Linked DNA regions of Pseudoxanthobacter soli DSM 19599. The protein of the gene in region 1 interacts with the protein of each later gene in a pairwise test. Links are inferred from orthologs where the notes say so. Each region holds a gene or a part of one and is shown on either strand. Other genes may lie near its edges.

Region 1 (4,110 bases):
GATCGGCGCCTGCTGCGCGAGGCTCAGTTGCACGTCGCCGGTGCCGGGGGGCATGTCGATGACGATGGCGTCGAGTTCGCCCCACGCTGTGTCCATCAGCATCTGCCGGAGGGCCGACACCACCATCGGTCCGCGCCAGATCATCGGCGTGCCCTCGTCGATCAGGAGGCCGATGGACATCGCCTTCAGGCCATGGGCCTCCATCGGCACCAGCGTGCGGCCGTCGACGGTCTGCGGGCGCCCGGAGAGGCCGAGCAGCTTCGGAATCGACGGACCGTAGACGTCGGCATCGAGCACGCCGATCTTCAGGCCGAGATCCTTCAGCGCAAGCGCGAGGTTGACCGCCGTCGTGGACTTGCCGACGCCACCCTTGCCGGAGGCGACCGCGATCAGCGAGGCGACACCGGGAACGCCCATGCGCGTCGCCGCCTGCGGCCCGCCCGGGGCTTGCGGCGGCGCGCGGTGCGCGGGGTCAGCGGTCCCGGCAGGATGCGGGTGACGTCCGTGGCCGTGGTTCGCGTGGGCGGGATGGCCCGCCCCGCCGGGCCGCTCCGCGGTCAGCGCCACCATGGCGCGCTCCACGCCCCGCAGCGCCAGCACGGTGCGCTCGGCGGCAAGCCGCAGCGGCTCCAGTTCACGCGCCCGCGTCTCCGGCACCGTGATCGAGAACGCCACCCGCCCATCTGAGACGAACACATCCGACACGAGGCCGAGCGAAACCACGTCGCCGGTGCCGTCAGGCCCGGTCACGGCCTTGAGCGCTTCCAGCACCGCCGCCTTGTTCAACTCGCTCACGTCGCTGTCCTCCAGGCCGAAGCCGACATCGCCCGATTCCCCCGCCAGGCGGGCCGCACGCTCAAACGCGGCGTCCCCTTTTCCCGCGGGCGCCGAACGTTCTAATGGTGGGTATGGTCATAGCCGATTTCAAAGCAGCGCCCCAACCTCCGTTCATGTCGCGCAATGACGTTGCCGGCCTGGTTCTTGCCGGCGGCGCTTCGCGTCGCATGGGAAGCGACAAGGCGACGACGGAACTTGCCGGACGAACGCTGCTCCAGCGGGCCGTATCGCGCCTCGCGCCGCAAGTCGGACCGCTTGCGGTCAACCGGGGGGTGGATGACGGCGTGCCGGCGCTGCCGGACGACCTCCCCGTTCTCCGCGACCCTGTTCCCGGACGGCAGGGTCCGCTCGCCGGCCTGCTCGCCGGCCTGCTCTGGGCTCGTGATCTGGGCGCGCCCCTGCTGGTCACCGTCGCCGTCGACACGCCGTTCTTCCCGGCGGACCTCGCCGGGCGGCTCGCAGCAGCAGCGGACGGCCGGATCGCCGTGGCAGCCTCAGGCGGGCGGCCTCACCCGGTCTTCGCGGCAACGCCGACATCGCTGTCGGGCGACCTCATCGAATGGCTGGCCGGCCAGGACGATCGCAGCGTCGCCCGGTGGCAGGCGCGGCATGCTGCCATCGCCGTGTCGTTCGCGGTTCCGGCCCGTGATATCGATCCGTTCTTCAACCTCAACACGCCGGACGATCTCGCTGCTGCGGAAGCTGCGGTCCGGGCCGGCGCGTAACCGGCCGGCAGTTGCATTTGCGGGCGCTTTGTGCGCTTCCATGCGTCACGCGCGTTTCCGCCTTTCAGGTCATCGTCATGAGTCGCTTCTGGAGCCCGATCGTTCACACGCTCACGCCCTATGTTCCGGGCGAGCAGCCCCGGATGGCGGGCCTCGTGAAGCTCAACACCAACGAGAACCCGTATCCGCCGTCGCCGAAGGTGCTCGCGGCCATCGCCGCGGAGACCGGCGACGGGCTTCGGCTCTATCCCGATCCGGTCAGCCTGAAGCTGCGCACGGCGATCGGTGCGCTCCATGACGTCGATCCGTCCGAAGTCTTCGTCGGCAACGGCTCCGACGAGGTGCTGGCCCATGCGTTCATGGGCCTGTTCTCCCATGATCGGCCGCTGCTGTTTCCGGACATCACCTACAGCTTCTATCCGGTCTATTGCGGGCTCTACGGCGTGCGCCACGTCACCGTGCCGCTCGACGATGCGATGCAGGTGGGGGTCGACGACTATCGCCAGCCGGCGGGGGCCATCATCCTGCCGAACCCCAACGCGCCCACCGGTTCGGCCCTGCCCCTCGCCGAGATCGAACGGCTGGTTTCCGAACATCCGGATGCCGTGGTGGCGATCGACGAGGCCTATGTCGATTTCGGTGGCGAAAGCGCGATCCCGCTGGTGAAACGCTATCCGAATCTGCTGGTGATCCACACCCTCTCGAAGTCGCGCTCGCTCGCCGGCCTGCGCGTCGGCTTCGCCATCGGCCAGCGGCCGCTGATCGAGGCTCTGGAGCGCGTCAAGGACAGCTTCAATTCCTATCCGCTCGACCGTCTCGCCGCCGCTGGCGCCACGGCCGCCATCGAGGATGCTGCCTGGTTCGACGAGACCCGCGGCAAGGTGATGGCGAGCCGTGCAAGGCTCACCTCCGAACTCGAGGCGATGGGCTTCGTCGTGCTGCCTTCGGCCGCCAACTTCGTGTTCGCGCGCCACCCCGAACATGCAGGCGCCGAACTGGCCGGCAAGCTGCGCGAAAGGGCCATCATCGTCCGTCACTTCAACAAGCCGCGGATCGAGGATTATCTGCGCATCACCATCGGAACCGATGACGAGTGCCGCCGTCTGACCGAGGCGCTGCGCGAAATCGTGTGAGAACGGCCCCGTTCTCCGGCGGCGACGCTTTCTCACAACTTTTTGGCGCCGCTTCCTTAAAGCTTGTTGGCGACGCTCTTTACAACTTGTTGGCGACGCCTGGCACGAGGGGCACAAAGCGGACCGGGCCGACGGCCGTCAGGTCGGCGCCCCGCTGGGTGCGCACCACTTTCATGAGCTGCTGCGGGCCGACGGCGGGACCGAGCGGCATCACCATGATGCCGCCGACCTTGAGCTGCTCGACCAGCGCCCGGGGCGCCGCCTGGGCGGACGCCGTGACGAGGATACGGTCGAACGGCGCCTTTTCCGGCCAGCCGTTGATGCCGTCGTCTACCCGCGTGACGATATTGGAGAAGCGCAGCACCGCGAACCGTTCCTCGGCAAGCGCGGTCAGCGAGCGGTAGCGCTCGATGGTGTAGACCTCGCGGCAGAGCCGGCTCAGCACGCTCGTCTGGTAGCCGGAGCCGGTTCCGATCTCCAGCACGCGGTCGCCCGGGCCGACTTCCAGCGCCTCGGTCATCATCGCCACCATGGACGGCGCGGAGATGGTCTGCCCGCACTCGATCGGAAGCGGGCGGTCTTCCCAGGCGTGGGCTTTGTTCTCGATCGACAGGAACATCCGCCGCGGGATGTTCTCGATGGCGGCGTAGATCCGCCTGTCCCGCACGCCCCGCCGCCGCAGGGTCAGCACCAGGTTGGCAAGGGCGATGCGGTCGGTTTCGGCCTGTGTCGGCTCGTTGCCCATAGTCGCGGTGAGGCCCTCAATCGGCTCGTACGGACAGGTGATCGCGCAGCGCGGTCAGATTCGCATGGGAAGTATAATCCAGCCTGAGCGGCGTGACCGATATCCGTCCCTCGGCCATGCACCGCAAATCGGTGCCGGGCTCGGATTCGAACGGGGTATGGCCGTAGACGATCCAGTAATAGGGATTGCCGCGCCCATCGGAGCGCTCGTCGACCGAGACGAACTCCTCGGGCCTGCGGCCCTGCACCGTCACCTCGACGCCCTCGATCTCCGACGGCTTGCGGTTGGGAAAGTTGACGTTGAGCAGCGTCCCCTGGGGCAGGTCGTAGCTGACGAGATCGCGGATCAGCTTCGGTCCGAACGCCTCTGCCGCCTCGAACGAGGGCTCGTTGCGGTTCTGGGGGCCGAAGGCCTGTGAAAGCGCGATCGACCGGATGCCGAGCAGCGTGCCTTCCATCGCGCCGGCAACGGTGCCGGAATAGGTGATGTCGTCGGCGACGTTCTGGCCGCGGTTCACCCCGGAAAGGACGAGGTCGGGCCGACGCGGCATCAGATTGCAGGCGGCCATGATGACGCAGTCGGTCGGCGTGCCGCGCACGGCAAAACGCTGCCCGCCGAGATCGCGCACTCGAAGCGGATCGCTCAGCGTGACGGAATGGGATTTGCCGGA
Region 2 (9,834 bases), 260 kb from region 1 along the record:
CGAAAATCCTCATGGGCCTCCTCGTCGTGTCGTTCGTCATCTGGGGTGTCGCGGATGCGTTCCGCGGAATGGGCATGTCCACGGTCGCGACCGTCGGCGGTACCGAGGTGCCCCTCACCCGCTTCCAGCGCGATTATGCCCGCGCGATGCAGGCGCTCAGCCAGAATGTCGGCGGCCCGGTCTCGCCGGCCGACGCGGCGGCCTATGGCCTGCCGCAGCAGGTGCTGAGCCAGATCGTGACCGAGACGGTGATGAACAACACCGTCGATGCGCTCGGCGTCGGCGTCACCGACGAGGAACTGCTGCGCCAGATCCAGGCCGACCCGAACTTCAAGGGCGCCGACGGCAAGTTCGATCCGAACCGGATGCGGGCGATCCTCGCCGCCAACGACCTTGCCGAGGCGGATTATGTCAACGCCATCCGCGGGCTTTCCGAGCGCCGGCAGATCATGGAGGGCCTGTTCTCCGGCATCACCGCGCCGGAGATCATGCTGAAGGCGCTCTATACCTACGGCAACGAGCAGCGCACCGTACGCTATATCGACGTGCCGCCCCAGGCCGCCGGCAAGATCGCCGAGCCGACCGACGCGGACCTCAAGACCTATTTCGACGCCCACAAGGCGGAGTTCTCGGCGCCGGAATACCGCTCGTTCCAGGTGGCGACGCTCGATCCCGTGACGCTCGCCGCCTCGACGCCGGTCTCCGAGGAGGACGTGAAGGCCGACTACGAGCGCAATGCCGCCAAGTACGGCACGCCCGAGCGCCGCAACGTCCAGCAGATTCCGTTTCCGGACCGCACCTCGGCGGACGTCGCGCTCGCCAAGCTCTCGGCCGGCAACCCGCTCTCCGACATCCTCGCCGAGCGCAAGCTGAGCCCGGCCGACATCGATCTCGGCCTCGTCGCCAAGACCGGCCTGATCGATCCGAAGGTGGCCGACGCGGCCTTCTCCGCCGCCCCGAACCAGCCGATCGTCGTCGACGGCCGTTTCGGCCCGGTGATCGTGATCGTCACCGAGATCAAGCCGGGCGAGACCAAGCCGCTCGCCGAGGTCGAAGGCGACATCAAGCGGCAGATGGCGGAGGACCTCGCGCGCCGCAACCTGCTCAACATCTACGATCAGGTCGAGGACGCGCTCTCCGGCGGCCAGTCGCTGAAGGAGATCGCCGACAAGTTCCACCTCGCCTTCGTCGAAGTCGGCTCGGTCAGCCTGAACGGGCTCAGCCCGCAGGGCGACGCGGTCAATGTGCCGGGCGGACAGCCGGTGCTCGCCGCCGCGTTCCAGGCGGACAGCGGCAGCGATTCGGATGCGGTGAAGCTCGCGAGCGGCGGCTATGCCTGGGTCGACCTGACCCAGACCACGCCGGCCCGCGACCGCACGCTGGACGAGGTGAAGGCCGACGTCGCCTCCGCGTGGAAGGCGGAGAAGACCCAGGCGGCGCTGACGGCCAAGGCCGCCGAGATCGCCGAGGCGGTGCGCAAGGGCCAGAGCCTCGATGACGCCGCCAAGGCGCTCGACGTCGACGTGATGACGACGGCGCCGTTCAAGCGCTCGGGTCCGGTGCCGGGCCTGTCGGCGGGCGCCATCGCGGCGGCCTTCCGCAGCGCCAAGGGCTCCGTCGCCACCGCCGCCTCCGCGACCGGCGGCCAGTCGGTCATCGTGGTGTCGGACGTGTACGACCCCGACTTCGATCCCACGCTGCCGGATTCCGTCACGCTCGCCGATCAGGCCGGCCAGTCGGTCGGCAACGCGCTGCTGTCGGAATATGTCTCCTCGCTGGAGGCCTCCGAGGGCATCAAGATCAACCAAGCCGCCGTCACGCAGGTCGTGGCGCCGGGCCAGGGGTCGTAACAACGATCGTAACGGGATCGTGACGGCGCCACGACCGCACGACGGCCGACCGCCTCGGGCCCGCGCCGGGCCGGCCGGACGGCCGAGCCGGGCGGCGCGCGACGAGACAGGACGAGGATACCGATGGCCGAGCTGAAGCCCTATATCGCCAAGGTCGCCGCGGGCCTGCCCCTCGACCACGACGAGGCGCGGGCCGCCTTCGACGTGATCATGGCCGGCGAGGCGACCCCGGCACAGATCGGCGGGTTCCTGATGGGCCTGCGGGTGCGGGGCGAGACCGTCGACGAGATCGCGGGCGCCATCGGCACCATGCGCGCGCGGATGCTGCCCGTGGAGGCGCCGGCCGAGGCGATCGACGTGGTCGGCACCGGCGGCGACAATGTCGGCACCTACAACATCTCGACCTGCACCGCCTTCGTCGTCGCGGGCTGCGGCGTACCCGTCGCCAAGCACGGCAACCGGGCACTGTCGTCGAAATCCGGCGCGGCGGACGTGCTGGCCGCGCTCGGTGTCGCCATCGACATCGGACCGGAGCGGATCGCAGCCGCCATCCGCGAGGCCGGGCTCGGGTTCATGTTCGCGCCGGCCCACCACGCCGCGATGAAGCATGTCGGCCCGGCGCGCGTGGAACTCGGCACCCGCACGGTGTTCAATCTGGTCGGCCCGCTTTCCAATCCGGCGAGCGTGCGGCGCCAGCTTGTCGGCGTCTACGACCGCCGCTGGATCGAGCCGGTCGCGACGGTGCTGGCGGCCACGGGCTCGGTTTCCGCGTGGGTGGTGCATGGCTCGGACGGGCTCGACGAGATGACCGTCACCGGGCCGACCCACGTCGCGGCGCTGTCCGGCGGAACGGTTTCGGTGTTCGACGTGACGCCGGAGGAGGTGGGCCTGCGCCGCTGGCCGCTCGACGAGCTGAAGGGCGGCGACGGCGCCCACAACGCCGAGGCGCTCCGTTCCGTGCTCGATGGCGCCCCCGGCGCCTATCGCGACATCGTGCTGCTGAATTCCGCCGGGGCGCTCGTCGTCGCCGGCCTTGCCGGGACCCTCGCCGACGGCGTTGCCCGCGCGGCGCAGTCGATTGATTCCGGCGAGGCGAAAGCGCGCCTCGCCGCCCTGGTGCGCGTGACCAACGCCGCACCGCAGAGCGCGTAGGAGCGCGATGATGACGACATCAACAGCCACCGGCGCGGCCCGCGAGAAGGTCGACATCCTCGCCCGCATCGAACTCTACAAGCGCGCCGAGATCGCCGCCGCGAAGGCCGCCGTGCCGGAGGAGGACATCCGCCGGCTTGCCGCCTCCACCCTGCCACCGCGCGGCTTCATGGCGGCGCTGCAGAAAGCGATCGCCGCCGGCCGCACGGCGCTCATCGCCGAGATCAAGAAGGCGAGCCCGTCGCGCGGGCTGATCCGCGCGGATTTCGACCCGCCTGCGCTCGCGCGCGCCTATGCGGCCGGCGGCGCGGCCTGCCTTTCGGTGCTGACCGACGCACCGTCGTTCCAGGGCAGCGACGAGTTCCTGATCGCCGCCCGGGCCGCGGTTTCGCTGCCGGTGCTGCGCAAGGACTTCCTGTACGAGCCCTATCAGGTCTACCAGTCGCGCGTGCTCGGGGCCGATTGCGTGCTCGTCATCATGGCCGCCCTCGACGATGCCGAGGCGGGCGCGATCACCGAGACGGCGCTCTCGCTCGGCATGGACGTGCTGGTGGAGGTGCATGACGAGGCGGAACTGGAGCGCGCGCTCGCCCTGCCCTCGTCGATGATCGGCATCAACAACCGCAACCTGCGGACGTTCGAGACCTCGCTCGCCAATTCGGAGCGGCTGGCGCCGCTGGTGCCGCCGGACCGGCTGCTGGTGGGCGAATCCGGAATCTTCACGCCGGAAGATGTGGCACGACTGTCGAAGATCGGCATCAAGACGCTGCTCGTCGGCGAGAGCCTGATGCGCGAGGACGATGTGAGCGGCGCGACGCGGCGGCTGCTGACGCCGCGGGCCTGACGGCCGCGCGGACGGCACGCACGCGGGCAGGAGATGGGGCGATGGCCTGCACGACAGACGACGACGCCGCGGCGCGGGACGGGGCCGACGGCGAGGCGCCCCGGCTGAGCCACCTCGACGCGAGCGGCGCGGCGCGGATGGTGGACGTTTCCGCGAAGCCGGCGACCGAGCGCGTGGCGGTGGCGGCCGGTGTGGTGAGGATGGCGCCGGAGACGCTGGCGCTCGTCGTGGCCGGCAACCTCAAGAAGGGCGACGTGCTGGGTGCCGCCCGAATCGCCGGCATCATGGCCGCCAAGCGCACCAGCGACCTCATTCCGCTGTGCCACCCGCTGATGCTGCAATCCGTGGACGTTGCGATCGAGCCGGATGCCGCCCTGCCCGGCCTGAGGGTCACCGCGACCGCGAAACTGATCGGCACGACCGGCGTCGAGATGGAGGCGCTGACGGCGGTGTCGGTCGCCTGCCTCACCATCTATGACATGGCGAAGGCCGTGGACCGGGGCATGATCGTGACGGACATCCGCCTCGTGTCAAAATCCGGTGGCCGATCCGGCGACTGGCGGGCGGACGGCGCCTGAGCCGGTGGGCCGGCACTTCGGAAGCGCGACGTTCGGACAGAGCTCTTTCGGATTTCCAGACTGAACGCGGCGCGCCGCCGGATCGCTTCGATCCGGCCAAGCGGCACCCGCGTCGAACCGGCGAGGACACCATGGCATCGGATTCCGCTGCAAAGTCGCCGGCACGCAAGCCGCTGATGCCGGTCGACGAGGCAGCAGCGCGGATTCTGGCCGGCGCCGAACCCGCCGGAGAGGACTGGATCGCCATCGACGAGGCGGCCGGACGCGTGCTCGCCGCCGATCTCGTCGCAAGGCGCACCCAGCCGCCGTTCGACGCCTCCGCGATGGACGGCTATGCGGTGCGCGCGGCCGATGTGGTTCCGGGCGCGCACTTGCGCAGGACCGGCGAAGCCGCAGCAGGCCGGCGCTTTGCCGGCGAGGTTGGTCCCGGCGAGGCGGTGCGCATCTTCACCGGCGCGCCGGTGCCCGCCGGCGCCGATGCCGTGCTGATCCAGGAAAACACCCGCACCCTCGGCGAAGACGCCATCGAGGCGACCGAGGGCGTGAAACCAGGCGCCAACATCCGCCGCGCCGGGCTCGATTTCCGCGCCGGCGAGACCGTGCTCGCCACGGGCACGCGGCTCGATTTCCGCACGCTGTCGCTGGCCGCCGCCGCCAACCACGCGACCGTGCCCGTGCGCCGCCGTCCGAAAGTCGCTGTTCTCTCGACCGGAGACGAACTGGTGCCGCCGGGCGCGGAACCCGGACCCGACCAGATCGTCGCCTCGAACCATCTCGGCATTGCCGCCCTCGTCGCGGCGAACGGCGGCACCGCGTTGCCGCTCGGCATCGCCGGCGACACGGTGGCCGACATCGCCGGCCGGATCGCACAGGCGGTGGAAGGCGAAGCAGACGTCATCGTCACCCTCGGCGGCGCCTCCGTCGGGGACCACGATCTCGTCGCGGCGGCGCTCGCCCGCGAGGGTGTGGCGCTCGATTTCTGGAAGATCGCGATGCGGCCCGGCAAGCCGGTGATGTTCGGCCGGCTCGGCGGGACGCGCGTGCTGGGCCTGCCGGGAAACCCGGTCTCGAGCATGGTCTGCGGGCTGGTGCTGCTCGCGCCGCTGGTGCGCGCCCTCGCCGGCATCGCGCCCGTTGCGCCGCTGGTGGAGACCGGCATTCTCGGCGCGCCGGTGCGGCAGAACGATGTGCGGCGGGACTATATGCGCGCGCGGATGGCGACCGGCGCGAGCGGCACGCCGGTGATCACGCCGATTCCGGTGCAGGATTCCTCGATGATCTCCGCCATCGCCGCGGCCGGCGCGCTCCTCATCCGCGAACCGCACGAGGCGGCGGCGGATGCCGGCGCGCCGTGCCGGTTCATCCGGCTCTGACGCGTCTCTGTCCGTCCAATTCGTCTTCCGCCCGTCCTGAAATCTCAGGCGATCCGGGACGCGGCCTGACGCGGATCGGCGGCGTCGACGATGCGCAGGGTGACGCGGGCGGGATCGAAGATGTCCGGCCCGAGTGCACCCGCGAAGTGGAAGCTCTCGCCCTTGGCGGCGAGAAGCGCGCGGCCGAGATCGCGATCGGCGGCGCGGAAGGCGATGGCATCCATCCGCCCGCCGTCGCCGGCGACGATGGAGGTCTTGACGTGGCCCTGGCCGACCACCCGCACATCGGCGATGCGATGGGCGGGAAAGACGAACACCGGCTCGGGATGGCCGGCGCCGTAGGGACCGGCGCGCTCGATGGTATCGACCAGAGCGCGGTTCGCGCCGCTCGCCGTCATCGCGCCATCGAGCTTGAGGCCGTCGGAGGCGCGGGCGGCGGCGACGGACGCGGCCAGCCGTTCGTCGAGGAAGGCTTCGAGATCGGCGATCCGGTCCTTGGCGACCGTCAGGCCCGCGGCCATGGCGTGGCCGCCGCCCTTGAGGATCAGGCCCTCGTCGGCCGCCGCGCGGATCGCAGCGCCGAGATCGACGCCGGTGACGGAGCGGCCGGAGCCGGTGCCGCGGCCTTCCGGATCGAGCGCGATGGCGATGGCCGGCCGGCCCGTGCGCTCCTTCAGGCGGGCGGCGACGAGCCCGACCACGCCGGGATGCCAGCCCTCGTCGAACACGAGCGCGACGGCGCGCTCGGGCGCGAGCGCGATCATGGCATCGGCCTGGGCGAGCGCGGCGGCCTCGATATCCTGGCGCGCGCGGTTGAGGGCATCGAGTTCCGCCGCGATGGTCGCCGCCAGGGCCGCATCGTCGGACGACAGCAGCCGCGAGCCGAGGGCGGAATCGCCGATGCGGCCGCCGGCATTGATGCGCGGCCCGATCAGGAAGCCGAGATGATAGGGCGTCGGCGCGCCGGTCAGCCGCGCGGCGTCGGCGAGCGCGGCGAGGCCGGGATTGCCGCGCCGGCGCATCACCTCCAGCCCGCGGGCGACGAAGGCGCGGTTGAGGCCCTTCAGCGGCACGACATCGCAGACCGTGCCGAGCGCGACGAGATCGACGAGGGACATCAGGTCCGGCTCGCGGCCGGGAAAGGCGCGGCGGGCCCGCAGCACGCGGTTGAGCGCGACCGACAGGAGGAAGGTGACGCCGCAGGCGGCGAGGTGGCCGAGGCCGGACAGATCGTCCTGCCGGTTCGGGTTGACGATGGCGACCGCCGGCGGCAGGCGCTCGCCCGCCGGGTGATGATCGACGACGACGACATCGAGACCGCGACGGGCGGCGATCTCGAGCGCCTCGTGGCTGGAGGTGCCGCAATCGAGCGTCACCATCAGCCGCACGCCGGCCTCTGCGAAGCGCTCGACGGCGGCGTTGGAGACGCCGTAGCCCTCGGTGGAGCGATCGGGAATGTGAAGCAGCGGATCGAGGCCGAGCGCCCTCAGGTGGCGCACGAGGATCGCCGCGGAAGTGGCTCCGTCGACATCGTAATCGGCGAGGACGCCGACGGTCTCGCGCCGGGCCACCGCATCGGCGAGCCGCTCGGCGGCCGCGACCATGCCGGTGACGACGGCGGGGTCGGGCATCAGGTCGCGCAGCGTGGGGGCGAGGAAGGAATCGACGGCATCGAGCGGCACGGACCGGCCGGCGAGCACCCGGCCCATCACGTCCGGCAGGCCGTGGCGCTGGGAGATCGCCGTCGCCTCCGCCGTGCCCCGGTCGTCGAGACGCGCCAACCAACGCCTGCCCGTCAACGAGCGGGAGACGCCGAGCATCGGCCGCACGGCGGCTTCACCCGCAGCCTCTGAAAATCGCGCAAGCATCATGATCGAGAAGTGGCAGAAATGGCTGAGTCGGGCAATCGTCGTGGACCGCGGGCCAGCGCGTTCTGCCGATCGCGGGCGATCCGGGGAATTGTTCGCGGCCGTGAACGGGCGAGGCCGCCGGTTCCCTGCGCTGTTTCCATCCGGCCGGAAAGCGGCCTAAGCTCGTCTGGACCGCCTCCAACCGACGCCCGAGATCGCGATGCTGATTGCCCAGCTTTCCGACCCGCACCTGCGACCGCGCGGCGTGCTCTACCAGGATCGGGTCGATTCCAATGCGATGTTCGAGGCCGCGATCCGGCACCTCAACGGCCTCGTTCCGGCGCCGGACGTCGTGATCCTCAGCGGCGATCTGGTGGACGAGGGAACGGAGGCGGAATATGCCGCCGCGCGGGAGATGCTGGCCGGCATCCGCCAGCCACTCCTGATGATCCCCGGCAATCACGACGAACGCGAGGCCTTCCGGCGGAGCTTTCCGGAGATGGCGTTCGGCTCGGGAACGGGTCCGCTGCACTTCGCCGATGGCAGCCACGGGCCGGTCCGCATCGTCGGGTTCGACGTCACGGTTCCCGGCGACCATCACGGCGACATCGACGACGCGGCCGCGGCCTGGCTCGACGAGGCCCTGGCCGCAGAGCCGGACCGGCCGACGCTGATCATGATGCACCAGCCGCCGTTCGAGAGCGGCATCCCCTATATCGATCTCTATCGCTGCTTCAACGGCGACCGGCTCGCCGCCATCGTCGCGCGCTATCCGGCGGTCGAGCGCATCGTGTGCGGCCACATCCACCGCGTGATGCAGACGCGCTTCGGCGGCACGGTGCTGTGCACGGCACCGAGCACGACGACGGCGATCGCGCTCCGCCTGTCGGAGGACGCGGAGCCGGCCTCCTATATCGAGCCCCCGGCGATGCTCCTGCACCGCTGGACGCCGGACACCGGCCTCGTCACCCATCTGGTGCCGATCGGGACGTTCCCGGGGCCGCTGCCGTTCGCATAGCGGCCGCCCCGGCCTGCCCGCGATGCGGGATGCGTTGACGCCTGTCCCGCACCCATGCGATAGAAATCGCATGATCACGACGACCGCGACCCTGCTTCGACTTTCCGGCCCGACCTTCTGAGGAAGGCGGGTTTTCGTCGTTGCTTTCGGGTTCCTAGATCGCCGGTCGTGTCATGCCCTCCATTGATCATCCGCACGCATCCCATCGCCTGATCTCGGGCGGACGCGCGTTCCGCCGTGCGGGCCTGCGTACGCTTCGACTTATCGGCAGCCGTCGGGATTGACGGCATCCCGGCGGCTGTCCGCTGCGCCGAACGCCTCCTCCGTGCCATCCCTGCGGTTCGCTGCTGCGCCCGGCGCGCCATCAAACCGCAAGAGACTGTCCCCATGTTCCAGACGGAGCCGGCCCCGCGCGCCGGCATTCCCGTCCCGATGATCGCCAAGGCCATGCTGAAGCACCCCGAAACGAAGTACCGCCCGTTCCTCTCCCCCGTCGACCTGCCCGACCGGCAATGGCCCTCCCGCCGCCTGACCAAGGCGCCGCGATGGGTTTCGACCGACCTGCGCGACGGCAACCAGGCGCTCGCCAATCCGATGAATGTCGAGCAGAAGATGCGGTTCTACCGCATGCTGCTCGATGTCGGCTTCAAGGAGATCGAGATCGGATTTCCCTCGGCGTCGCAGACCGAGTTCGACTTCGTCCGCAGCCTGATCGAGGGCAACCTCATCCCCGACGACGTGTTCGTGCAGGTGCTGACCCAGTCGCGCGCCGACCTGATCGCGCGGACGTTCGAATCGCTGGAAGGCGCGAAGAAGGCCATCGTCCACCTCTACAACGCCACGGCGCCGCTGTTCCGGCGCGTGGTGTTCAGGATGGAAAAGGCGGAGGTGATCGAACTCGCCGTCACCGGTGCCCGCACCATGCTGGAGGAGGCCCGGCGGCGGCCGGAGACGACCTGGCAGTTCGAATATTCGCCGGAGACGTTCTCGTTCACCGAGCCGGAGTTCGCGCTGGAGATCTGCGAGCGTGTGCTCGACGTATGGCAGCCGACGGCGGACGCGCCGGTCATCCTGAACCTGCCGGCGACGGTCGAGGTCGCCATGCCGAACGTCCATGCCGACCAGATCGAATGGTTCTGCCGCAACATCTCGCGGCGCGACGCGGTCGC

The links.
Region 2: the proteins of mobA (region 1) and BUF17_RS02670 interact in binary tests that used the Escherichia coli proteins (3 or more experiments, as listed by UniProt). The link is inferred for Pseudoxanthobacter soli DSM 19599 from one-to-one orthologs.

Annotation. Positions count from the first base shown.
Region 1 is NZ_FRXO01000001.1:374,600-378,709, reverse strand. Bases 1-2,730 are described here. They hold mobA (molybdenum cofactor guanylyltransferase MobA), read left to right. Parts: upstream 1-899; coding sequence 900-1,562; downstream 1,563-2,730. Other genes in these bases: hisC (histidinol-phosphate transaminase), read left to right, coding at 1,640-2,695; BUF17_RS01625 (Mrp/NBP35 family ATP-binding protein), read right to left, coding at 1-795. Also shown: BUF17_RS01610 (protein-L-isoaspartate(D-aspartate) O-methyltransferase), read right to left, coding at 2,775-3,440; 5'/3'-nucleotidase SurE, read right to left, coding at 3,457-4,110. UniProt on the Escherichia coli protein: Transfers a GMP moiety from GTP to Mo-molybdopterin (Mo-MPT) cofactor (Moco or molybdenum cofactor) to form Mo-molybdopterin guanine dinucleotide (Mo-MGD) cofactor.
Region 2 is NZ_FRXO01000001.1:628,192-638,025, forward strand. The notes cover bases 3,699-6,676. They hold BUF17_RS02670 (molybdopterin molybdotransferase MoeA), read left to right. Parts: upstream 3,699-4,555; coding sequence 4,556-5,797; downstream 5,798-6,676. Other genes in these bases: trpC (indole-3-glycerol phosphate synthase TrpC), read left to right, coding at 3,699-3,846; moaC (cyclic pyranopterin monophosphate synthase MoaC), read left to right, coding at 3,888-4,424; recJ (single-stranded-DNA-specific exonuclease RecJ), read right to left, coding at 5,842-6,676. Outside these bases: BUF17_RS02650 (peptidylprolyl isomerase), read left to right, coding at 1-1,850; trpD (anthranilate phosphoribosyltransferase), read left to right, coding at 1,974-3,002; more of trpC, read left to right, coding at 3,013-3,698; more of recJ, read right to left, coding at 6,677-7,578; BUF17_RS02680 (phosphodiesterase), read left to right, coding at 7,868-8,665; leuA (2-isopropylmalate synthase), read left to right, coding at 9,053-9,834. UniProt on the Escherichia coli protein: Catalyzes the insertion of molybdate into adenylated molybdopterin with the concomitant release of AMP.